Regions from separate parts of the Duganella sp. P38 genome, predicted to be linked through region 2. Evidence: riboswitches for the same ligand, from Rfam matches in the RefSeq annotation. Region 2 holds a riboswitch; each other region holds the start of a gene.
The links. Region 2 has a riboswitch for cobalamin ahead of ACRQ5J_RS05090 (TonB-dependent receptor domain-containing protein). Riboswitches for the same ligand answer to the same signal wherever they lie in the genome.
Positions count from the first base shown of each region.

Region 1: it holds a riboswitch for cobalamin, as region 2 does, so the genes downstream of both, ACRQ5J_RS21970 (TonB-dependent receptor) here and ACRQ5J_RS05090 (TonB-dependent receptor domain-containing protein) in region 2, are expected to answer to the same signal.
Region 3: it holds a riboswitch for cobalamin, as region 2 does, so the genes downstream of both, ACRQ5J_RS07080 (TonB-dependent receptor) here and ACRQ5J_RS05090 (TonB-dependent receptor domain-containing protein) in region 2, are expected to answer to the same signal.

Region 1 is NZ_CP193936.1:4,716,991-4,724,588, forward strand. Features, by position in the region: gene ACRQ5J_RS21965 (glutathione S-transferase) at 1-584, opposite strand, end outside; gene ACRQ5J_RS21970 (TonB-dependent receptor) at 624-2,597, opposite strand; cobalamin riboswitch at 2,725-2,943, opposite strand; gene cueR (Cu(I)-responsive transcriptional regulator) at 3,088-3,474, opposite strand; partial or broken gene ACRQ5J_RS21980 (heavy metal translocating P-type ATPase) at 3,471-5,706, opposite strand; gene ACRQ5J_RS21985 (FecR family protein) at 5,774-6,511, opposite strand; gene ACRQ5J_RS21990 (hypothetical protein) at 6,480-7,076, opposite strand; gene ACRQ5J_RS21995 (filamentous hemagglutinin N-terminal domain-containing protein) at 7,115-7,598, opposite strand, start outside.
Region 2 is NZ_CP193936.1:1,119,711-1,127,308, forward strand. Features, by position in the region: gene ACRQ5J_RS05070 (cobyrinate a,c-diamide synthase) at 1-16, opposite strand, end outside; gene cobO (cob(I)yrinic acid a,c-diamide adenosyltransferase) at 10-615, opposite strand; gene ACRQ5J_RS05080 (ABC transporter ATP-binding protein) at 612-1,385, opposite strand; partial or broken gene ACRQ5J_RS05085 (FecCD family ABC transporter permease) at 1,382-2,405, opposite strand; gene ACRQ5J_RS05090 (TonB-dependent receptor domain-containing protein) at 2,532-4,379, opposite strand; cobalamin riboswitch at 4,451-4,673, opposite strand; partial or broken gene ACRQ5J_RS05095 (histidine phosphatase family protein) at 4,678-5,192, opposite strand; gene ACRQ5J_RS05100 (adenosylcobinamide-GDP ribazoletransferase) at 5,189-5,956, opposite strand; gene cobT (nicotinate-nucleotide--dimethylbenzimidazole phosphoribosyltransferase) at 5,969-6,994, opposite strand; gene ACRQ5J_RS05110 (hypothetical protein) at 7,056-7,340, opposite strand; rRNA gene ACRQ5J_RS05115 (16S ribosomal RNA) at 7,350-7,598, shown strand, end outside.
Region 3 is NZ_CP193936.1:1,538,512-1,546,109, reverse strand. Features, by position in the region: gene ACRQ5J_RS07080 (TonB-dependent receptor) at 1-2,009, opposite strand, end outside; cobalamin riboswitch at 2,150-2,368, opposite strand; gene ACRQ5J_RS07075 (hypothetical protein) at 2,466-3,257, shown strand; gene ACRQ5J_RS07070 (sensor histidine kinase) at 3,352-6,315, opposite strand; gene ACRQ5J_RS07065 (class I SAM-dependent methyltransferase) at 6,428-7,598, opposite strand, start outside.

The DNA of each region.
Region 1 (7,598 bases), 1.7 Mb from region 2:
TCGAGGCGCGCCATGGTTTTCGGGAAGGCGTAGCGCAAGCCTTCGATCAGCTGGAATAGCGACAGGTCCACATACGACAGCCGTGCGCCTACCGCGTAGCCGCCGCGCGCCCGGTTGCGCTGGATGACGCCTTCAAAATAATCCAGGAATTTGGGAATGCGCTGCTCGCGGAAGTCCCTGGCGCGCGCCTTCGCTTCCTTCTTCTGGTCTTCGTAATACAAATTGGTGGAAACAGGATGGTGCGTGTCGTGCGCCTCGGCGACGATATCGGCGATCGTCAGTTGCAGCTGATTGGCCCACAAGCGGCCCTGCTGCGAGCGTGGCGCCAGTCCGTGCTTCGCCCCCAGAAACATCAGGATATTGGTGGTCTGCCCGATCAGCATATCGCCCGCCAGCAGCGCCGGCGGCGCGAATGACGGATGATCGACCTTGTCGCCATCGAGGCTGGCTTTCAGCTTCGGCATGCCGCCCTTGTGCCGCGCCACGTCCACATAAGGCGCTCCCGCCTCTTCCAGCGCCAGCCGGACAAATTCACCGCGGCCCTGCAAGCCGTCCCAGTAATAGAGTTGGTATGGAGTCGTCATGAGACGATGGTAGCACCCTCGCCTCATCACCGTAGCGCGTTAGAACGTCGCCTTGACCGTCAGGCGGAAAGTGCGCCGTTCGGCCGGATGGTAATGCACATCCTCCACGCCCTCTGCCGCCTCGCCCGGCAGGCGCGAGGCATAGTAATAATCCACGTCGCTGACGCGGCGATCGAACAGATTGAAGGCATCCAGCTGCGCCGACCAGCGACGATTGAACTTGTAGCCCACGCGCGCATACGCAATCGCGGTGGTGGCCGAACGCCGGCTGTTATCCTCGATCAGCGGACGAGGTCCGAAGTAACGCATCTGGAACGCCGCCGACCACGGGCCAAGATCGGTAATGGTGGCGCCGAACGACGCGACCTTGCCGATCGCGCCGGGGATATGATCGCCCGCCTCATCGTGCTCGGTATAGTGCCCGCGCGAATACGCGAGATCGAGGTCGAATAGCAGCCACGAATTGGCGATGTAGTGGTTGTTCCACTCGATGCCGGAGCGATAGCTGCCACGGCTCGGCGAGGTGTCGCCGGCATCGCCGGAAAACACCAGCTCCGAATCCGAGCGCAGCTTCCACAGCGCGACGGAGCTTTGCAGGCCGGGCAGGAACTCGGTGCGCGCGCCGATCTCGGCGCCGCGCGTTTTCACCAGCGGCGTCACCGGATCGATAGGTTCGCGCTCCTTCGGCGTCAGGTGCACGGTGGTGCCACGCGCATCATTGCTGTGGAAACCCTCACCGTAATTGACGAAGAATTCGGTCCTGGCCCAAGGCCCCAGCACCACCGACAGTTTCGGCGACGTGGTGCCGGCGCTGACCTTGCCCGAGTTCTCGGCGATATCGCTGTCGACATCAAAGCGGTAGCGGTCATAACGCAGGCCTGCCGTGGTGCGCAGCCAATCGCGCCACTGCACGGTGTTTTCCAGATACGCTCCCACGCTGCCCTGCTTCACGCGCGACTCCGAGATGGCGCGCAGCGGCTGCTGGTTGCGCGTCGCATACAGCGACAGCGGCGACAAATAATCATAGCGGCCCTGCACGCCAACCTTGTTGCTGACATCGAGCCCGCCCCAGTGGCTGAACCACGTCTGCGCCACATCGAAGCCGCCCATGCGGCGCTTCTCGTGCTGGCGCGACTGGTCGCCGTTGACCGGATCGTCGAGGAAGTAAGTGAAGTTGTTGAACAGCGTCAGGCTCGATTGCACAAGATAGGCGTTCGCCTGCAGCAGCGCGTCGCTGGAGCGCTTGCGCATGGTGGCGGAGACACTGTAACGCGAGGTGTCGCCGCCATCGCTCGGGTCGACCGCGCCGAATTCGTCCAGCGCTCCTTCCCGCACCGCGCGCAGCGGAATCTGATTGCTCGCGTGCCAGGCGCCCTTGTAGAACATGCCGGTCACGCTGAATTGCTGGTCGCTCGCACCCTGCGTATAACGCAGCACGCCGATATTCTTGTGGAAGGCTTCCGGCGTCACCCAAGGGCCGTTGTTGTGGCCCAGCTCAGCGCCATACACCAGACTTCCCGCGCCAAGCGGCGTCGAGCCGGTAACGACGGCGCGTAGATAGTCGTTTTCGCCGACGCTCACGCTGGCGGTGTTGTCGCGCAGCCTGTTCGCCAGCGTCATATGCGCCGCGCCGGCCGAGGCGAAATCGCCTTCGTCGGCGTAGTACGGCCCTTTCTTGTAGTTGATGCGGTCCACCAGTTCGGGGATCAGGAAGTTCAAGTCGGTATAGCCCTGGCCGTGGGCGTGGCTGCGCATATTAATCGGCATGCCGTCGACGAAGGTGGCGAAGTCGGTGCCATGATCGAGGTTGAAGCCGCGCAGGAAGTACTGATTGGCCTTGCCGTCGCCGCTATGCTGGGTGACGATCACGCCGGGCACGAATTCCAGCAACTCGCCCGGACGCAGGGCCGGGCGATTGGCGATCAGGTCCGCCGTCACCGCGCCCTGGCTGGCGGCGCTGGAGGTGCCGACGCCGTTATCGTAATGGCCTCGTACTTCAATCGTGGTGTCCACGGGGTCTGCATGGACGGCAAGCGGCAATACCGCAATCATTACGGCGATGGATTTACTTATCATGAATGGTTGAATGAGTAGCGCAATCCCCTCACCTCCCCGTGAGCGGATTGAACAGAGACGCCTGGACGTCTCCACCTGTCTGGCCGGTATCCGGGCTGGCAAGCGAATCCGCCTGACCTTCCCATGCAAAAAGCACAGTGGTGTAGAGAGGCGGATTGTCGTCGCGAGACGACGCTTGTTGACCGTTGCGGGGGCAGCACAGGTTCACCAACGAAGGCTTCCTGTTTCCCGTTTAACTACGCATTCAGAAAAACGCGCGAGCACCATACTTGACAGGATTATACGTACTTCTTCACGTTTGCAAAGCGTTGGCGTCGCATCACACCGAAGCAGCTGAACGTCAGCACCATCCCCGCCCCTAGCATGCTCAGCGCTTGCGCGAATATCGCAATATCGCGCATTCCGGGCACACCGATTTTGCGGCGGGTCAATCGGCGAGGTTTTGCAGGATGGGGCAGTCCGGGCGATGGTCGCCGTAGCAGCAGCTGGCCAGGGTTTGCAGCGTGTCGCGCATGTCGGTCAGTTCGGCGATGCGCTGGTTCAGTTCCGCCACGTGGCCCATGGCGATGGTTTTGACGTCGGCGCTGGCGCGCGCCTTGTTCTGCCACAGCGACAGCAGGTCGCGGATCTGCTCCAGCGAGAAGCCCAGCAGGCGCGCGCGCTTGACGAAGCGCAGCGTGTGCAGGTCGTTCTCGCCGTAGACGCGGTAGCCGGCATCGGTGCGCCGCCCCGCTGGAATCAGGTCGATGCTTTCGTAGTAGCGGATCATCTTGGCCGAGATGCCGGACGCCTTGGCCGCTTCACCAATATTCATTTGCCCTCCGGTTTCCAGCGCCGCAGCAGCAGCGCGTTGCTGATGACGCTGACCGAGCTGAGAGCCATCGCGCCACCAGCCACCATGGGGTTGAGCAGGCCGAGGGCCGCCAGCGGAATGCCGATCAGATTGTAGATAAAGGCCCAGAACAGGTTCTGGCGAATTTTGCTGTAGCTGCGGCGCGAGATCGAAATCGCCGCCGCCACCAGCGCCGGATCGCCGCGCATCAGCGTTACGCCGGCGGCGTGCATGGCGACGTCGGTGCCGCTGGACATGGCGATGCCGACATCGGCCGCCGCCAGCGCCGGCGCGTCGTTGATGCCGTCGCCCACCATGGCGACAGTGGCGCCCTCGCCTTTCAAGCCGGCGATGGCGCCGGCTTTGTCCGCCGGCAGCATATTGGCCACCACGCGCTGCACGCCGAGTTGCCTGCCTACCGCGTCCGCGCTGCCCTGGTTGTCGCCGGTGAGCAGGACAGTCTTGATGCCCATCGCGTGCAGCGACGCAATGGCGGCTTGCGCCTGCGGCTTGATCCGATCGCCGAAAGCCAACAGGCCAAGCAGCTGATGCGCGCCATCGTCGGCCAGCCAGGAAATGGTGTGGCCGGCGCGCTCCAGCTCCTCGGCGCGCGCCGACAGCGCCTGCAGCGAGACGCCCTGCTCGCGCATCAGGCGCGTGCTGCCGAGCAGCAGGCGCACGCCGTCCACCGTCGCCGCCACGCCTCGCCCCGGCAAGGCGCTGACTGCGGCCGGCGCCGATGTCAGCGCCGCCCCGCGCGCTTCCGCAGCCTGCTGCACGGCGCGTGCCAGCGCATGCTCGCTGCCGCGCTGCACGGCGGCGGCCAGTTGCAGCAGCCGCGTTTCGTCGCCGCCCGGTACGGCGGCCAGCACCGCCAGCGATGGCTGCCCTTCGGTCAGCGTGCCGGTTTTATCGAAAGCCACGGTGGTGATGCGGTGCGCCAGTTCCAGCGCTTCAGCGTCCTTGATCAGAATCCCATGGCGCGCGGCGACACCGGTGCCGGCCATGATGGCGGCCGGCGTGGCCAGTCCCAGCGCGCATGGACAGGCAATCACCAGCACCGCCACCGCGTTGATGATGGCCTGTTCGGCGTCGCCGCCCACCAGCCACCAGACGGCAAAGGTCAACAGCGCCAGCACCAGCACCACCGGCACGAACACCGCACTCACGCGGTCGACCAGATGCTGCACCGGCGCCTTGGCCGCCTGCGCGTCCTCCACCAGCCGAATGATGCGCGACAGCGTGCTCTCGGCGCCGATGGCCGCCACGCGCACCAGCAGCAGGCCTTCGCCGTTGATCGCGCCGCCGGTCACCCGCTCGCCGGCATGGCGCGCCACGGGCAGGCTCTCGCCGGTGATCAGCGCTTCGTCGACATGGCTCGCGCCCACTGTAATCACGCCATCGGCGGCGATACGTTCGCCGGGACGCACGACGATGATGTCGTTCACGCGCACTTCATTGATCGCCACGTCGATATCCACGCCGCCGCGCCGCACGCGCGCCGATTCCGGCCGCAGCGTTTGCAGCGCGCGGATCGCGGCCGCCGTCTGGCGCTTGGCGCGCGCCTCCAGCCACTTGCCCAGCAAGACCAGCGTAATGACCACCGACGATGCTTCAAAATACAGGTGCGGCAGGTCGCCGCCGGCCAGCAGCAGGTAGACGCTGAGGCCATACGCGGCGCTGGTGCCGAGCGCCACCAGCAAGTCCATATTGCCGCTGCGCGCGCGCGCGGCAAGCCAGCCGGCGCGGTAGAAGCGCGCGCCCAGCCAGAACTGCACCGGCGTGGCGAGCAGCCATTGCAGGCGGCCGTCCAGCATCCAGTGGATGCCGGCCAGTTCCAGCAGCATCGGCAGCAGCAAGGGCAAGGAGAACAGCGCGGCCAGCAGCACCGCCGCGCCGCCAGTTGGCATCAGCGCGGGCTTTGTTACGTGCGATGCGGACGATTGGCCCCCGGCGCCCTGTGGATCGACGGCCGCGGGGGCGTGCGGCGCGCCCGGCTCAGGCGCAGGCAGCGAGGCCTGATAGCCTGCCTTGTCGATCACCTTCGCCAACGCGGCGAAATCGACCGGCTCGGCCGACTCCACCCGCGCCATCTCGGTTGCCAGGTTGACACTGACTTTATCGACGCCAGTGCACGGCCGCCAGTACCCGCTCCACCCTGCCGACGCAGGAGGCGCAGCTCATGCCTTCAATTTTGATCGCTAGCTGATTCATGGGACACCTAATGCTGTTTCTACACTTGCAGCATCAAGTATCCCACGATTGGAAGGTCAAGGTTTTTTTAGCGGACGATGCAATCGACAGCTTCGGGCTGTTGCGGCGCGCCAGCGCTGTTCGCCGGCCCGGTGCTGCTATTGAATGCCGGCGGCGGCGTGAACTGGATGCCGGGATTCTGCGGCACGATCACGGGCGGCGCCAGCGCGCTCGGCACATAGCCGAACTGTCCCACACCGAATAGCTGGGAGCCGCCCTGGTTGCTCAGATTGATGCTGCCGTCAGTCACCTGCACATACAGGCCGGGCGGCTGGCTGTTGGGCGGCGCCGGCGTCACCAGTGGTTGTACCCACTCGGCAATGAAGGTGGTGCCGCGAATGCCGATGGTGGCACTCGGCGTCTTCATCTCGAACTTTTCCTTGTTACGCTTGCCCAGCAGCCCGGTCACCGAGCGCAGGCCGCCTTTGAGCAGATTGAAAGAGGCCTTGTCGCCGTCCGGTTTATCGGCGTCGTAGGAAAAGTTATCGACCTTGAAGGTGGTCGATGGCTTGAGCGTGATTTCGCTGTTGTCGATGAACTTCACCATGGCGTAGGTGTTTTTCTCGGTGATCAGCGTGTCGCCGCTTTCCACTTCGGAACGCTTGGACAGGATGCGTACGGCGCCATCGGCTTTTTGGGCCATCAGCGGACCGCTGAGCTGGACGACGGTACCGGCGACCTGGGCGGCCAGGCTTGCACCGGCCAGCCAGAACAACATCAGCGCCAGCCAGGCTTTAATTGCAGTACATTTTTTTGGTTGCGTCATTTTGTTTTCCGGTCTTGTCGCTGGCTGCGGGGCCTGCGGATTTGTCAGACGTCTCGTCGTCGCCTGGCGTGGTCGAGGTGGCGCTGTTACCTGCCCCGCCGCCCTTGCTCTCGCCAGCGCCCGAAGCCAGCGTGGTGACGACCTGGTTGGTCGCCTGCTGCACCGGCTTGACCGGCTCCGCCGCGGTCGGCGGCGACAATACCTGACACAGCGCGGAGTTCGGCGCGATGGTGCAGATGTCCGCCGATGGTGTCGGCACTGGCGTTGGAACAGGTGTCGGCACAGGCGTCGGCGTCGGGGTGGGCACAGGCGTCGGCACAGGCGTAGGCACCGGTGTGGGCACCGGCACCGGCACCGGCGTCGGTGTCGGTGTCGGTGTTGGCGTTGGCGTTGGCGTTGGCGTTGGCGTTGGCGTTGGCGTCGGCGTCGGCGTTGGTGTTGGTGTTGGTGTTGGTGTTGGCGTTGGCGTTGGCGTTGGCGTCGGTGCTGGCGTCAGCGTGGTGGTTACGCCATTGGTTGCCGTCACCGTCCCATTCTGGTTATAGCTGGTGGCCAGCACAGTCACGTGCCCTCCAGTCGTGACCAGGCCTGACGACGCAACCGTCACCGAGTTACTGACATCGTAGGCCTCCCCGCCGTCAACGTAATATTGCCGCTGTCGGAATGCACTGTACCGTCAATCTGAAGCGGGCTATGCGTTTGCAACGTGATATTGCCGGTGCTGGTCGATACCACACCTGCAACCGTCATGCCGCCAGTATTGTCGATTTTAATGAACCCGCTACCGCCATCCTGCGTAACGTCGTTCACCTCCAGCATCGACACGCCATTATTGGTGTTGGAGATATTGATAGCCGAAGTGTCATTGACACCGCCGACATTCACAGCCGACAGGCTGGACACCTTGGTCGTCAGGGCACGGCCGTTGGTGCCAATACCGCCGGCGGCCCGCATCACCAGATTACCAGCAGTAATCAATCCAGTGCCGCTGATACTGCCCCCGACAAGCGACACCTGATTGGTGCCGGCGTTCAAAGCGCCAGCCACCGTGATATCGCCAGCGCGAATGCTGATGAAAGGATCCGCA
Region 2 (7,598 bases):
GCAGCGCCTTTACCATTCGGTCCCCGCTTGCGCGCCGATACCGGCCTTGAAGGCGTGCTTCACCACGTCCATTTCGGTGACGGTATCGGCGATTTCGATCAGCTCCGGCGGCGCGCCCCGGCCGGTGATGACCACGTGCTGCATTGGCGGACGCGCCAGCAGGTCGTTGATCACCGTGTCCACGTCCAGGTATTTGTACTTCAGCGCGATGTTCAGTTCATCGAACAGCACCAGGCCGATGTCAGGATCGGCAAGGAATACCTTGGCCTGTTCCCATGCCTGCTGCGCCTTGGCGATATCGCGTTCGCGGTTCTGCGTCTCCCAGGTATAGCCTTCGCCCATGGCGTGAAAGCTGATCTCCTGCGGGAAGCGGCGCAGGAATTTTTCCTCGCCGGTCTGCATTGCGCCCTTGATGAACTGCACCACGCCGACCTTCATGCCGTGGCCCATGGCGCGGATCGCCATGCCGAAGCCACTGGAGCTTTTACCCTTGCCGTTGCCGGTGTTGACGATGATGATGCCAATCTGCTTGTCGGCGGCGGCGATCTTTGCGTCGATGATGGCTTTCTTGCGCTCCATGCGCAGGCGGTGGCGTTCGTTGATGTCGTCGCTCATGGTGTGTCCTCGTTCGGTATAAAGATGCTGCGCGTGCCGTGCTGGATTACCTCGATCGGATGGCCGAGGTAATCGCTGAGAATATCGGCCCGCATCACATCAGCCTTTGCGCCGGCCAGCCAGCGGCCGTCGCCTTTCAGCAGCAGCGCATGAGTGGAAACGCTGTGTGCCAGCGTCAGGTCATGGCCGATCATGATGGCGGTTTTGCCCTGCTCGCGGCACAGGCGCGCCAGAATGTTCATCACACTGACCTGGTGCGCCAGGTCCAGCGCATTGGCCGGTTCATCGAGCAGCAGCAGTGGCGTGTCCTGGGCCAGCATGGCCGCAATCGCCACGCGTTGACGCTCGCCGCCGGACAGCGTGCGCACGTCGCGCGCCGCCAGGTCGGCCACTTCCATCGCCTCCAGCGACTTGATGGCGATGGCGTGATCGTCGCTGTCTTCCCAGTAGCGGTTGTCATGATACGGGTGGCGTGCCGACAGCACGGTTTCGATCACGCTGTAAGAGAAGGCATCGCTGCGACTCTGCGCCAGGAAGGCGCGCTGGCGCGCCAGTTCGTCCAGCGGCCAGTCGGCCAGTGTGCGGCCGCCGAGCGACACCTGGCCCGCTTCCGGCGCGCGCAGCCCGGCCAGGGTCCGCATCAATGTGCTCTTGCCGGCCCCATTGCGGCCGATGATGCTCCAGCATTCGCCGTCGCGCACTTGCCAGTCGAGATCCGCCACCAGCTGGCGCTGGCCGGCTCTGAGTGTAAGTTGATGTGTGCTGATCATTTGCGCAACCGGTGCAGTTGATACAGGAAGACCGGCGCGCCAATCAGCGCCGTCACCACGCCCACCGGCAGCTGCTGCGGCGCGATGGCGGTGCGGGCCAGCGTATCGGCCAGCATCAGGGAAGCTGCCGCCGGCCAGTGTGGCGGCGGGAATCAGCAGGCGGTGATCCGGGCCGACGGCGAAGCGGCACGCATGCGGCACGATCAGTCCGACGAAGCCGATCGAACCGGCGCTGGTGACGGCGCTGGCGGTCAGCAGGCCGGAGACGAAAAACAAGCCTTTACGCAGTGCGCCAACGCGGATGCCGAGCGTGGCGGCGGCTTCGGCGTGCAGCGCCATCACGTTCATGGCGCGCGCGCTGCGCAGCGCGAAGATCAGCGCGGCGGCCAGCACCAGCCATGGCATCCAGCGCATCTGCGCACCGGACAAGTCGCCGATCATCCAGAAGACCATGCTGCGCAAGCGGCTTTCCGGTGCGATGGAGAGCATCAACGTCACCAGCGCCATGCAGCCGGAGGAGAGAATGGCGCCGGTCAGCAGCAACTGCGCGGTGCCGGCTTCCGCCGCCGTGCCGCCGCGCAGGTCACGCCGGGCCAGCAGGTACAGCATCATGGAGACGGCGACGGCACCGCCGAAGGCTGCGGCGTCCACCACCCAGGCGGCATACATGAACATTAATGCTGCCAGTGCGCCGACCGAGGCGCCGGCGGAGATGCCGAGAACATAAGGGTCGGCCAGAGGATTGCGCAACAGCGCCTGCATCATCACGCCCGCCAGCGACAACGCGGCGCCGGTGACGAAAGCGGCGACCGCGCGGCTGGCGCGCAGGTCGAGCAGGGTGGCCGCCAGCGTCGAGTTCTGGCCGTGCAGCAGCTCATTGAGCGCCGCGGGAATATCGGAGAGGGGAATCGAGACAGAGCCGGTCATGCCCGAGAAAATCAGGCTGGCAAACGCGAACAGCAGCAACCCGGCAAGGGTGATGGTGGCGCGCTGTCGCAGATTGCGGGAGAAAGAATGCATGCACTGCTTTCAAGTTATGACTGCTGTAAGACCGTCGTTCCGGCGCAGGCCAGAACCCATGGAACGCTGGCTTGCATGCATTCCATGGATTCCCGCCTGCGCGGGAATGACGGGCAGGTTACACCATTATTTGTAGCCGTAACGAATACCGGCAAACACTTTCGAACCAGGCGTCACGTAGTAGCGCGCCAGATCGTACTGCTTGTCGCCGACGTTGTTCCAGCGAACCAGCGCCGACCAGTCCTTGTTGAAGGCGTAGGTCGCGTACAGGTTCACCAGGCCATAGCCGCCCAGGCGATTCTTGTTGGCCGCGTCGTCAAAGCGGTCGCCCGAGAACTCCAGTTCCACGCCGGTTTTCAATGCGCCGATGCGGTAGTCTGCCGTCACGTTGCCGTGCTTCTTGGCGCGGCGCGCCAGGCGCTTGCCGGTGGTCTCGTCTTTCGGGTCTTGCAGGTCAAGGCTGGCGCTCAGGTTAATGCCCGCCAGCTTGGTGGCCCCCGCGACGGTCACGCCTTCCAGCAGCGCCTTGTTGACGTTGTAAGCGCAGCCGGAGGTGTAGCCGGCATATGGGCACGGCGTGGTGTTGACCAGCATGTCGGTCAGCTTGTTGTGATAGTAGCTGGCGCTCAGCGCGTTCACGCCGTCATCCCAGCGCAGGCCGATTTCGGCGTTCTTGCCTTCTTCCGGCTTGTTGGCCGGATTGCCATAGCCTGGGAAGTACAACTCGTTGTAGGTCGGCGCGCGGAAGCTGGTGCCATAGCTGGCGGTGGCGCGCAGTTGCGACGTGATGTCATAGCCGTAGCCGACCGAACCGGTATTTTTCGAGCCATACACCGCGTTGTCGCGGCGGACCGACGCATTCAGCAGGCTGGCGCCACGGCGCGCATTGTAGGAGGCGGCCCACGAGTTGGTGGTGCGGTCGCGGTTCATGGCGTCGGCGCCGTTGCTCGATACTTCCTCCTTGCGGTGGTCGTACAGCACCTGCACGATATCCTGGCCGATGCGGATGTCGTTTTGCAGCGTGATATTGGTCTGCCTGGTGTCGATGCGCGAGTAGCCCGAGGCGGCGGCGCTGCCCCAGTTCTGGCCCTTGTCTTCGCTCTGCGAAATTTGCAGCAGCGTGTCGACGTTGGAGACGAATCTGGCTTTGCCGTAGACGGCGGCGGTTTGCAGTTCGGCCTTGCTGCGCACATCGTAAGCCGCGGCGCCGTTGTCGTATTGCGAGTCCAGTTTGCTGTGCAAGAACAGCGCGCCGGCTTCGTAGCCGGGAGCGATTTGCAGGCTGAATTGACCCGACACGTTTTCGCGGTCGTAGCCGTCGTCGTCCGGATTAAAGCCGAAGGCGCCGTTGCGGGTGGCCGAGAAGCCGTCCGATTTTTCCTTGCCGGCGCTGATGGCGTAGCTGAAGCTATGTTCGCCGCCGGTCGCGCCGGACACGGTGGCGTCGACTTCGCGCGTCTTGTCGCTGCCGTAGCCGGCGAAGGCCGTTACCGCCGGCGCGCCCTGGCCTTTCTTGGTGAAGATCTGGATCACGCCGCCGATGGCGTCAGCGCCGTACAGGGAGCTCAGAGGGCCATAGACGATTTCGATATGGTCGATGGCGGTCAGCGGAATCGCGCTCCAGTTGGCGGCGCCGGTGGTCGACGAGCCGATACGCACGCCGTCAACCAGCACGATATTCTGGTTGCTGTTGGCGCCGCGAATATAAACGCTGGACGCGGTGCCGGCGCCGCCGTTGCGGGCGATCTCGATGCCGCGCTGGCGTTGCAGCAGGTCGACGATGGAGCCGGCGCCGGATTCGGCGATCTGCTCGGCGTTGATGGTGATGGTGTCGCTAATGACGTTGGCCAGCGGCTGGGCGGTGCGGGTGGCGGTGACGACGACGGTGTCGGCAGGTTCGGCGTGCGCATGGCAGGCAGCCATGGCCAACGCCAGCGACGTCAACGCCGCAGGACGGGAGATACGGAGGGTCATGATAATCAGTTCTGTTAATAGCAACCGGCCGACGTCCCCGTAGGCCAATTGTGAACAGAAGCGGGGCGCGCCCGCTTCCACCTGGTTTGGCCGGTATCCGGGCTGGCAAGTGGCACGGCCTCACCTTCCCATGCCGTGGCACAGTGGTTGTCGGAGGCGGCTTGTCGCAGAATGAGCGACGCTTGTTTACCGTTGCGGGGGCAGCACACGTTGGCCTTTTGCTATCGGCTTCGTGTTTCCCGTTTAACTGCGCGTCCGGACAGACGCGCGAGCACCAAAACCCGCACATTATACGGGTTTAAAGGACCAAGGTGGAGCCGTAGGGGATTTGATGGGCCGTGCGCGCGGCCTGCAGAGCCATCTCCGCAGGGGGCAGGCCGGCGTGACGGGCCAGCAGCAAACGCATCGCGCCAGCGTGGCAGATGACGATGGCGTCGCCGCTCAAGTCATCGTAGAAGGCGGCGATGCGCGCGGCCGTTTGCAGCACGCTTTCGCCGCCGCCGGGGCGGTAATGAACCATGTCGGCGGCCCAGGCGTCGATGTCGGCGCGGGGGATGGCGTCCCACGGCTGCATCTCCCAGGCGCCGAAGTGCATCTCGGCCAGGCGGGCATCGTAGCGCGGCGCCGGCGACAGGCGCGCGGCCAGTTCCGCACAGCGGCGCAGGGGCTGGAATAGATCGGCAGGCCGGCCGGCAGCTGTAGCGCGGCCAGCACCTGTTCCAGCTGGCCAGGGGCGATGGCGAGATCGGTGCTGCCGTAGCAGACGCCCGGCGCCACATCCGGCTGCGGATGACGAACCAGGATCAGCTTCATGGATGCAGGCTGGCCAGCGCACACAGATAGAAGGTCACTTCCGTCACCTGCTGCACGGCGCCGAGACAGTCGCCCGTATAGCCGCCGATGCGCCGCACGCATTTGCGCGCCAGCCAGATGGTGGCGATGGCGGCGGCGGGCACGCCATACAGCAGCGCGTTGGGCGGCAGCCAGCGCAAAGCCATCACCGCCAGCATGGGCAGGGCGGCGGTGACGGCGGCGACGAGGAACTCGCCGCCGGCCATTTTCTGGGCGAGCGGCTTGGCCTTGCCTTCGGCGCGCGCGTAATCCAGGCGCCAGATCAGCGACGTCGCCATCAGGCGCGAAAGCGGGTGTGCAATCAGCAGCGCGCCGATGGCGGCCAGCGGCGGCAGCATGGCCAGCGTCGCCAGCTTCAGCGCCAGCATGCAGATGGTGCCGATGGCGCCATACGCGCCGATGCGCGAATCCTTCATGATCTCCAGCACACGCTCCGGCGTCATGCCGCCGCCAAAGCCGTCGCACATGTCGGCGAAGCCGTCTTCGTGAAAAGCGCCGGTGGCGTAGATGCCGGCGGCGGTGGACAGCACCACGGCGACCGGCGGCGGCAGGAAGCAGACGGCGAGCGCGTACACCGCCGCCGTGATTGCCGCCACCACCACGCCCACCAGCGGGAAGTAGCGCGAGGCCTGGTTCAGCCACGCCGGATCGAAACCCACCCAGCCGGGAATCGGCAGGCGGGTGAAGAATTGCAGCGCGGTGAAGAACAGGCGGATCTGATGCATGCTGGCGCGGCCTTATGCCGATTTTTCGCTGACGTGGGCCGATTCGAAGGTGGCCATGCGGTTCAGGAAGTTGGCGGCGGCGTGCAGCAGCGGCAGCGCCAGCGCGCAGCCGGTGCCTTCGCCCAAGCGCAGGTCGAGATGCATCAGCGGTTTGGCGTCCAGCGCGGCCAGCATCTGCTGGTGGCCGTGTTCATTGGAGCGGTGAGCGAATACGCAGTAATCCAGAATCGCCGGCTGTATGCGGGCGGCGGCCAGCAGCGCGCTGGTGACGATGAAGCCGTCGATCAGCAGCACCTTGCGCAGTTCCGCCGCTTTCAGCATGGCGCCCGCCATCATGGCGATCTCCAGGCCGCCGAAGGTGGCCAGCACGTCCAGCGGCTCGGTCGCGTGCGCATGTCTGGCGACGGCGGCCTCGATGACACGTTGTTTATGCAGGATGCCTTCGACCGACAGGCCGGTGCCGGCGCCGACGCATTGCGCGACCGGAACGCCGGTCAGTTTATGCATCAGCGCGGCGGCGGCGGTGGTGTTACCGATGCCCATCTCGCCGAAGCCGACGACATTGCCTTCCACTTCGGCAGCCAGCGCGGCGCCGGCGGCCAGCGCCGTCTGGCACAGGTCGCGGCTCATCGCCGGTTCGTGGGCGAAGTTGCGGGTGCCGTGCGCCAGCTTGCGGTCGGTCAGGCCGTCGCGTGCGCCGAAGTCGTGGTTGACGCCGGCGTCGATGACGCGCAGCGCGCAATTATTCTGCGCGGCGAGGACATTAATGGCGGCGCCGCCGGCCAGGAAGTTTTCCACCATCTGCCAGGTGACGTCCTGTGGGTAGGCGGAGACGCCTTCGGCGACGACGCCATGGTCGGCGGCGAACACTAATATGGTGGGGCGGTCGATGGCGATGTCGCGGGTGTTTTGGATCAGGCCGATCTGCCTGGCCAGCGCCTCCAGTACGCCCAGGCTGCCCAGCGGCTTGGTCTTGTTATTAATGGCGTGGTCGAGCTGGGCGGCAAGCGCGTCGTTGCGGGTAGGCGTGATGGACATGAGGCAGTGTTCTGAATCGAAGAATTTAATATTCTACCCTTGCCAGACTGCGCGGGGCTTGCTATAGTTCTGTCCCTCGCAAGACAGCACATGAAAATGTTGAGTTAAGCGAGAAAAAAGAAGGTTGACGAAATGCTGCAAACGCTTCATACTCTTCCTTCTTCGCTGATGAACAAAACGCTTCCTCAGCAAGCAACACAAGACAACGATCTTTAAAAATTAACAGTCGATAAGTGTGGGCATTTGGTGCTGCAACAAAAAGCATTAAATGCTCAACAAGAAATAACACAGTAGTAATACTGTCAGTATTTTGAGTGAGCGAACCATGGTCAGCAATGGCCATCAAACAGAGATTAAACTAAAGAGTTTGATCCTGGCTCAGATTGAACGCTGGCGGCATGCCTTACACATGCAAGTCGAACGGCAGCACGGAGCTTGCTCTGGTGGCGAGTGGCGAACGGGTGAGTAATATATCGGAACGTACCCAGGAGTGGGGGATAACGTAGCGAAAGTTACGCTAATACCGCATACGTCCTAAGGGAGAAAGTGGGGGATCGCAAGACCTCATGCTCATGGAGCGGCCGATATCTGATTAGCTAGTTGG
Region 3 (7,598 bases), 420 kb from region 2:
GTCAGGTTGCGCAAGTTGAGCTGCACCAGCACGTTGCGGCGGACGTTCCAGCCCAGCGACGCGTCCAGCGTGGTGTACGACGGCAGCACGTGCTGGTTGGCGTTGTCGGTGTAGCGGTCGCCGACATAACGCGCGCCCAGCGCCGCGCGCCAGGCGCTGGCGCGGTAGTTCAGCCACAGGTTGGCCGACACCTTCGGCACATCGGACGGACGATTGCCGGCGCGCGACAGATTGCCGCTTTCGATCAGCTGGTCGAACTGGGCGTCGGTGTAGGCCGCGTTGGCCTCGACACGCCATGCGGCGTCCAGCGCCACGCTGGCAGTTGCCTCGGCGCCGCGCGACGACTGCGAGCCGCCCTGCACCGATAGCGCAGCATTGTTCGGATCGCGGGTGATGATGTCGTCCTTGGTGATGCGATACAGCGCCGCCGTCCACTCGGCCTTGCCGCCGGCCAGCGATTGCTTGACGCCCGCCTCCACCTGGCGCGACGAGGTCAGCTTGTAGCGGCTGTTGGTAAGGTTTAGCGACAGCAGATTGCCGATCGGATCGCTGCCGCTGCTCACCTGCGCGTACAGCGAGGTGGCGCGGTCCAGCTGCCACGTCAGGCCGAGGCGCACCGCGTTCGATTGCAGCGTGGCGTCGAACTCGCTGGCGCCTTGCGGCGTCAAGCGCTCGATGTTGTAGCGGTCATGACGCACGCCGCCCAGCAACAGCAGGCCTGGGCTGAGGCGGTAGGCGTCCTCGATATAGAACGCATGGGTGGTGGTGTCGGTGGAGAAGACCGGCTTCAGCAGGTCCGGGCTGTCGAACACGCCGGGGTCGAAGCCGGTTGGCTTGACGGTCGAGGAACCGCCGTATGGCGAGTTGCTGCGGTGGGCATAGTTGATGGTGGCCGCTTCCCAGCCGGCCACCACGCGGTTGTCGCCGTCCACCCAGCGCGCTTCCAGCCGGTTGCCGGTTTGCTCCTGGTCGTGGTGAATCGCTACATAATCGCTGCGCTCGACCAGATTGGCGGCGGCGTTGAAGTTGTAGTATTCGACGTTGCGCCAGTTGCGACGCGCCTTCATGTAGGCCAGCTCGTTGCTGATGGTCAGCGACGGCGAGTAGCGCCACGTCAGGCGCACCACGGCCTTGTTATCTTCATAGGACACATCGGCATCGCCGACGTTGTAGTTCTGTCCGCGCAACGCGCGCGACAGGCCGCCATTGACCAGCGGCGTGCCGAAATAGCGCTGCGGCCTTTGCTCCAGATGGTCGAGCGACAGGTCGAGGTCCAGCGCCGGCGTCAGCGCATAGTTCACGCTGGTCAGCAGCTTGCCGTGGCGCGACTGGCCGCGATCGATCAGGCCGTCGCTGTGGTCGGCGTAGGCGTCGACGCGGAACGCGCCCTGCTGGCCCAGCGCGCCGGTCGCGCCGACACCGCCGCGCACCGTTTCTCCGCCGCCGATGCCGCCCATCGCTTCCACCGAGGCGGTGCGCGATGGCGCCTTGCGCACGGCGTTGATGGTGGCGCCGGTGGTGCCGCTGCCGTAGACGATGGAGCCGGGGCCGCGCAGCACCTCGATGTATTCATAACCCCACGGGTCGGACGGATAAGTGGCCGTGCCCGACGCCACCTGCGGCCGCTGGCCGTTCTCCAGCAGCGCGATCGAGCCGTTGCCGCTGAAGCCGCGCGCCGAGTAGCCGACGCCGTTGCCCGGCGAGCTGATATCGGTCAGACCGGTGGTGCGGGTCACCGCATCCTTGACCAGCAGGTCGCCGCGCGCCTGCATGGTGGCGGCGCTGAGTGATTCGACGCTGGCCGGCAGTTCCTGCGCGGTCAGGCCGAGACGGCTGGCGGTGGCCTGCTGGCGCGCCAGCCCCAGCCCCTCGCTGGCGGAAGCACCCTGAACGGTGACGGTCGGCAGGACCTCCGCCTCATCGGCAATAGCGCCGCCGCCGCACAGCAGGGCGATGGCGGCAACGACAGGACGCAGGGACAGGGGACGGCGGTGCATGGAACGGATCATGAATTTTCTCGGTGCTGAATGGTTGGAATAATCCGCCGCTCCACGGCAAGCGAACGCGCGCGCGCAAGCGGCGTGCGTCGGCGACAGCAGCAATGGAAAACAGCGAACAAATAACAGGCAAAAGCCACACCCCGGGCTTTGCGCATTAATCATGACTGGCCGGTCTTCTGGCTTGCCCTCATCCTTGGCTGCCCTTGCCTTCCCGTGCGGATGCACAGTGGCGGTTGGACAGCGTCGTCAGGCTTACAGCAGCGGGGGCTGCGCCGGACTGGCGCGCAATGCAGATCGCGCGCGTCACCGGCTTCCCGTTTCACCCCGCGGCTGAAAAGACGCGGGGCACCATTCACGTATGGGAGCCGATTCTACCTCAATGCCCCTACACCTGTCATGGAGAACCCACGGCCCGGTCGCTTAACCTATATAATTAACGCAACTGACTTGCATTTAGGATTGTATATGACCGAATCGCTGCCGACAATTGAAATCGCCCTGCTGCTGGGTTTGCGGCACGGCCTGGCGCCCGACCACCTGGCCGCCATCGATGGCCTGACGATGCGCGCGCGTCCGGCCGCCGCGCCGTGGATGGGGGCCTTGTTCGCGCTGGGCCACGCGGCGGTGGTGCTGCTGATCGTGGCGCTGGCCGACCTGGCGGCCGGCTGGCTGCGGCCGGAGTCCGGGCTGATCGCGGCGCTGACGCTGCTGGAATGGCTGCCCGGCGTGCTGCTGCTGGCGCTGGCGGCGCTGAACGCGCGCAGCCTGTTGTGGCCGGGGCCGGATGGCGCCATGCCGTCGTTCGGCGCGCGCGTGCTGGCGCCGCTGAGCAATGTACGGCCGCTGACGGCGCTCGGCGTCGGCATGCTGTTCGCGCTGGGTGTGGAAAGTCTGTTGCAGGCGCTGGCGTGGGGCTATGCCGCCACCACGCTGGGAGCGGGCAGCTGGCATGCGTTGCAGGTGGCGGGCGCGTTTGTGCTGGGCATGGCGCTGACCGATAGCCTGGACGGCTACGCCACGGCGCGCATCGCCGCGCGCGCCGGCCAGCGGGCGATCCAGCAGTTCCGCCGCCGCCTTGGCTGGCCGATCGTGGTGCTATGCACGGTCAGCGGCGCGCAGCTGCTGCTGTCCAAGGCCTGCGCCACCTGCGCGCCAGCCGCCGACGGCTTGCGCCTGCTCGCGCTGGGCATGGTGGCAGCCACCCTGGCGCTGTACGCCTACACATGGCTGCGCGGCGTGGCGGCGCCGGCCCGCTAGGCGTTCGGCCTATGCTGCCGGCGCTGGCCCGCCAGCCGTCTGGCCAAGGCCTGGCGGGCTTGCCCCGCGTCGTTAGCGGCGCGGTGACACCGCGTCAGGCTTGCGCCGGCGCGTAGGCCAGCGCGGCGGGAATGGTCACGCGCACGGTCACGCCGCCCGTCGCGCCGGCGCCGATTTCGATGGCGCCGCCGATCCGCTGCACACGCTCGCGCATGCCGGTGATGCCCCAGTGGCCGTCGGCCGCCAGCGGGCAGTCGTCACGCAAGCCGACGCCATCGTCGGCCACCGACGCTTCCAGCGCCGCCGCGCCAAACCGCAACTCGACGCCGATGCGGCTGGCCTGCGCGTGCCTGGCGCTGTTCCACACCGCCTCGCGCAGCACGTAGTAAAGCTCGCCCGCGACCTCCTCGCGCAGCGGCCGGGCAAGGCCCGCGATGGAAAACGCCAGCAGCCGCTCAGCGGCCGGCAACGTGGCGGCCACCGCCTTGCGCAAGGCCACGAACAGGTCGTCGCGCAACGTGTCGCTGCGCAGCGCCACCACCTCGTCGCGCGTGCTCTCGACCAGTTGCTCGGCATGCAGCAACACCTGGTTCAGGCGCTCCTGCAAGTCCGGCTCCTGTTGCACCCGCCCTTGTAGCGTATGGAAGCGCAGCAGCAGCGCCTGCACCGCCTGCAACAGATTGTCGTGCAGCGAGCGGGCGATGCGGCTGCGTTCCTGCAGCGTCGCCTCGATCAGCGCGGCGGCGCGATCCTCGGCGCGGCGCCGCACCGTCAGCATGCGCCAGCGGTACAGCGCCGCCATCAGCAGCACCAGCAGCAAGGCAAGCAGCACGCGGAACCAGTTGGTCTGCCACAGCGCGGGCTTGATCTCGAATTGCAGCGTGGCCCCATGCTGGTTCCAGACGCCATCCTCGTTGGCGGCGATGACCTGGAAGCGGTAGCGTCCCGGCGCCAGATTGGTGTAATGCGCGCGCCGTTCCCGTTGTACTTCCTGCCAGTCGCTGTCGACGCCTTGCAGGCGGTACTTCAAACTGGCGCGCTCCGGAATCGACAGCGCGGTGGCGGTAAAGGCGATATCGACCGCCGTGGTGTACTCCGGCAGCAGCAGGCCGTCGGCCGCGAGATACGCGCTGGCGCCCGCGTGCACGCTCTGGATGATGACATCGGGCGCCCGCGGATTGCGGCGTATCCGCGCCGGGTCCACCCAGCCGGCCTGCGACGTGGTGGCGTAATACACGCGCCCGCTGCCGTCCATGGCCAGCGTCGGCAACGGCCGGGTCGGCGACGCCGTGCCGCCGACGCCATCCTCAAAATTGAACAGCTCGGCGGCGAGCGGCTTGTCGGGCGCTTGCCAGAACTGTTGCAGCGCCGCCGCCGGCACCACCAGCAGGCCGTGGTTGCAGTGCACCCACAACCGCCCCTGGCCGTCGAGCAGCAGGCCGGTCACCAGTTGCACCTGGCCGTTGTGCTGGAAGTGCATCGGGCGCGCCCGCGCGCCGTCGACCCAGGCCACGCCCATGTCACCGCCAACCAGCAAGCGGCCGCCGATATCGACCAGGCTGAGAATATTGCCGATGCGCAGGCCGGCTGTCGCCGGCAACCACGTCGCCGCCCGCGGCCCGAGCACGGCGAGGCGGCTGTTGGTCAGGCCGACCCACGTCTGGCCCCGGCTGTCGCGCAGCATATTGATCGGCGTCGGGTCTTTCTGGTCCTGCAGGCGCGGGTCGCGCCGCCAGACGCCGTTTTCCAGCCGCCACAGGCCATGGCGCACAATCGACACCAGCAGCGCGCCGTCGGCGTCCAGCGCCAGCGTCTGCACATCGAAGTGCTTGCCGACCTGCGGCGGAAAGGCCCAGCGGCGCACGCCGCCGTTGCGGTACTCCCACAGGCCGCCCGTGTCGCCCAGCCAGACATGATCGTCGCCGAGGCGCAGCAGCGCCGTTGGCGCGGTCACGCCGCTGACCTGCGATGTGCCGTCCGGCCGCACGCGCACCATCGGTTTGCGGCGCCCGCCCAGCCACATTTCGTCGCCCAGGCCACGGCGCGCCAGCCAGCTGTCGTCCTGCCGCCGGAACTGCTGGAAGCGGTGCAAGCGCATTTTCTCCACGCCCTCCAGCGTGGTGCTCCATAAGTTGCCCTCGCGGTCCAGCAGCAGGCTGATGCCGGCTCCGGGCGACCCGGCGCCGGCGCTGGAACCGGCCACCGGTGGATAGAATTCGGTCTCGTACCAGCTGCCATCCGCGCGCTGCACCATGCGTGCGAAACCGTCGTTGCGCAGCGCGATGACGGTGCCGTTCGGTCCATCCGCGAACGCATCGTAGGCTTTGGCGTTGTCGACGCGCAGCGCCTCGCGGCTGCCGCTGGCGCTCAGGCGCGCGAAGACGTCGCCCGGCAGCTTGACGTGCAGGTGGCCGTCAAACAGACTGACGCGGTCGCGGCCCGGCGATTTCGTGACATACGCCAGTTGCCGCGCGCCTGGACGCAATACCAGCAGTTCTTCCGCGCTCTGCACCCATAGCACCCCCTCGGCGTCAAAGAGGATGCTATCGACCATCGATGACAGCGCCGTGCTGCCGGGGACGGCCACCCACTGGCCCTGCTCCAGCCGCACCACGCCGGTGGTGGTGCCGGCGTACCAGGTGCCGTCCGGCGCCGCCGCGATGGCGCGGGTCGATCCCAGCGGGAAATCCACGCCGGCCGTGTAATGCTGCACGCCCTGGCGCGAAAAGATGCTCAAGCCGCCGAAGGCATAGCCGACCGCCAGGCTGCCGTCGCGTCGGGCGTGCAGCGAAATGGTGTTGGGCGAGCGCAGCTTGTGGCCGTAGACCTCGCTCTCCTGCTTGAATTTGACGCCGTCGAAGCTGTACAAGCCACTTGGCGAACTGAACCAAAGCAAGCCGTCGGCGGTCTGCTGCAGGTTGAACGACTGGCTGGGGGCGCCATCGGCCAGCGTCCAGCGGCGCCGCTCGAAGGATAGGTCGGCGTCCGGCGCGGCCGCCAGCGCCGCCGTCCACATCAGATACAGCATTCCCGCAATGGCCAGCAGCCTTCCCCTCATCGTCCCCTCTTTTTGATATTTCGCACAAGCTCGGGAGTATAAGGTCTGGCAGGCGCTTATTGCGCTTCAGGAATGGAATATCGCCACTAACTGCCGCTGGCGGTCGGCGTGCTCACAGCACGCGCAGCGCGCGCCATACCGGCAGTTTTTCGGTAATAAAGTCGCGCGCGTTGGCCTCCAGATGCGCCAGGTTCTCCTCGTCGCTGGCCAGGGCCGCGCCATCGCGCTGCACGCGCCGCCCCGACGGTTTCATGATCTGCCAGACGAAAGCGGCCAGCGCGGCCGCCGTCACCTCTTCCGGCCGTTGCCGCACGGCCAGGTAGAACAGCCGCTCGACCAGGCTGGCGGCGACGCCGCTGCCCAGCAATGGCGAGCTCAGGGCATTATGCTCGTCGCTGTAACGCGCCTGCGTCGCCAGCACAGCGTTGAGCCGCAAGGCGGCTTCGGGCGAGGCCGCCGCGGTGGCCGGGAAATGGATGGCCGCCTGGCCGGAGGCGCTCAGCAAGGCGACGATTTGCGCCACCGACTGCATGCCCTGCGCGGCCAGCGCCGGCAGGCGCGCCAGCTCGCCCACGGTGTGCGGACGCTGCGCCAGCGCATCGAGCACCGGCTTGTACAGCTCCGGCACGCCGTTGATTTCGCCGCCGGACAGCTTCATGGTGACCGAGGCGCTCGCGCGCGGCACCGTCAGCACCACGCCCAGCTGCGCCATCAGCTCGGCCTGGCGCGTCGCGCCGAGGCGGACCGCGCCGCGCACGAACACATCCTTGCGGAAGCTGGTGTTGAGCATGTAATCCTTCAGCGTCTCGCGCGCTTCCGCACGCGGCAGCTGGTCGATCAGCTGCCGTTGCTTGTCGTTGAGGAAGATGGCCGGATAGGCGTTATGCAGCTCGGCCGAACCGGCAAACACCAGCTTGGCGTCATCGAAGTCATGCGCCACGTCGGCGTGAAACAGCGGCTGCCAATGTTTGTGCAGGTACTCGTGCACCAGGTAGTTCGGGTTGCTGTTCTTCAGCGCCTCGGTGCGCACCTTCAGGCCGGGATTGTGCGCCAGATAGCCGGCCTGCGCCGCCTCCAGCTGGGCGACGAAGGCGCCGGCCTCGCGGATCTGCAAATCGCTGCGCTTGGGGAAGGCGTCGGCGTAGTCGACCAGCAGGCGCTGCAACGGCAGCGCCGGCGCCCAGCCGGGCATGGCGTTATAGCTGACGTAGACCAGCCCGCCCGGCTTGAGGTAACGTTCGATGAAGCGCACGATGTGCCGGCGGTTGTCGGCCGCCACCCAG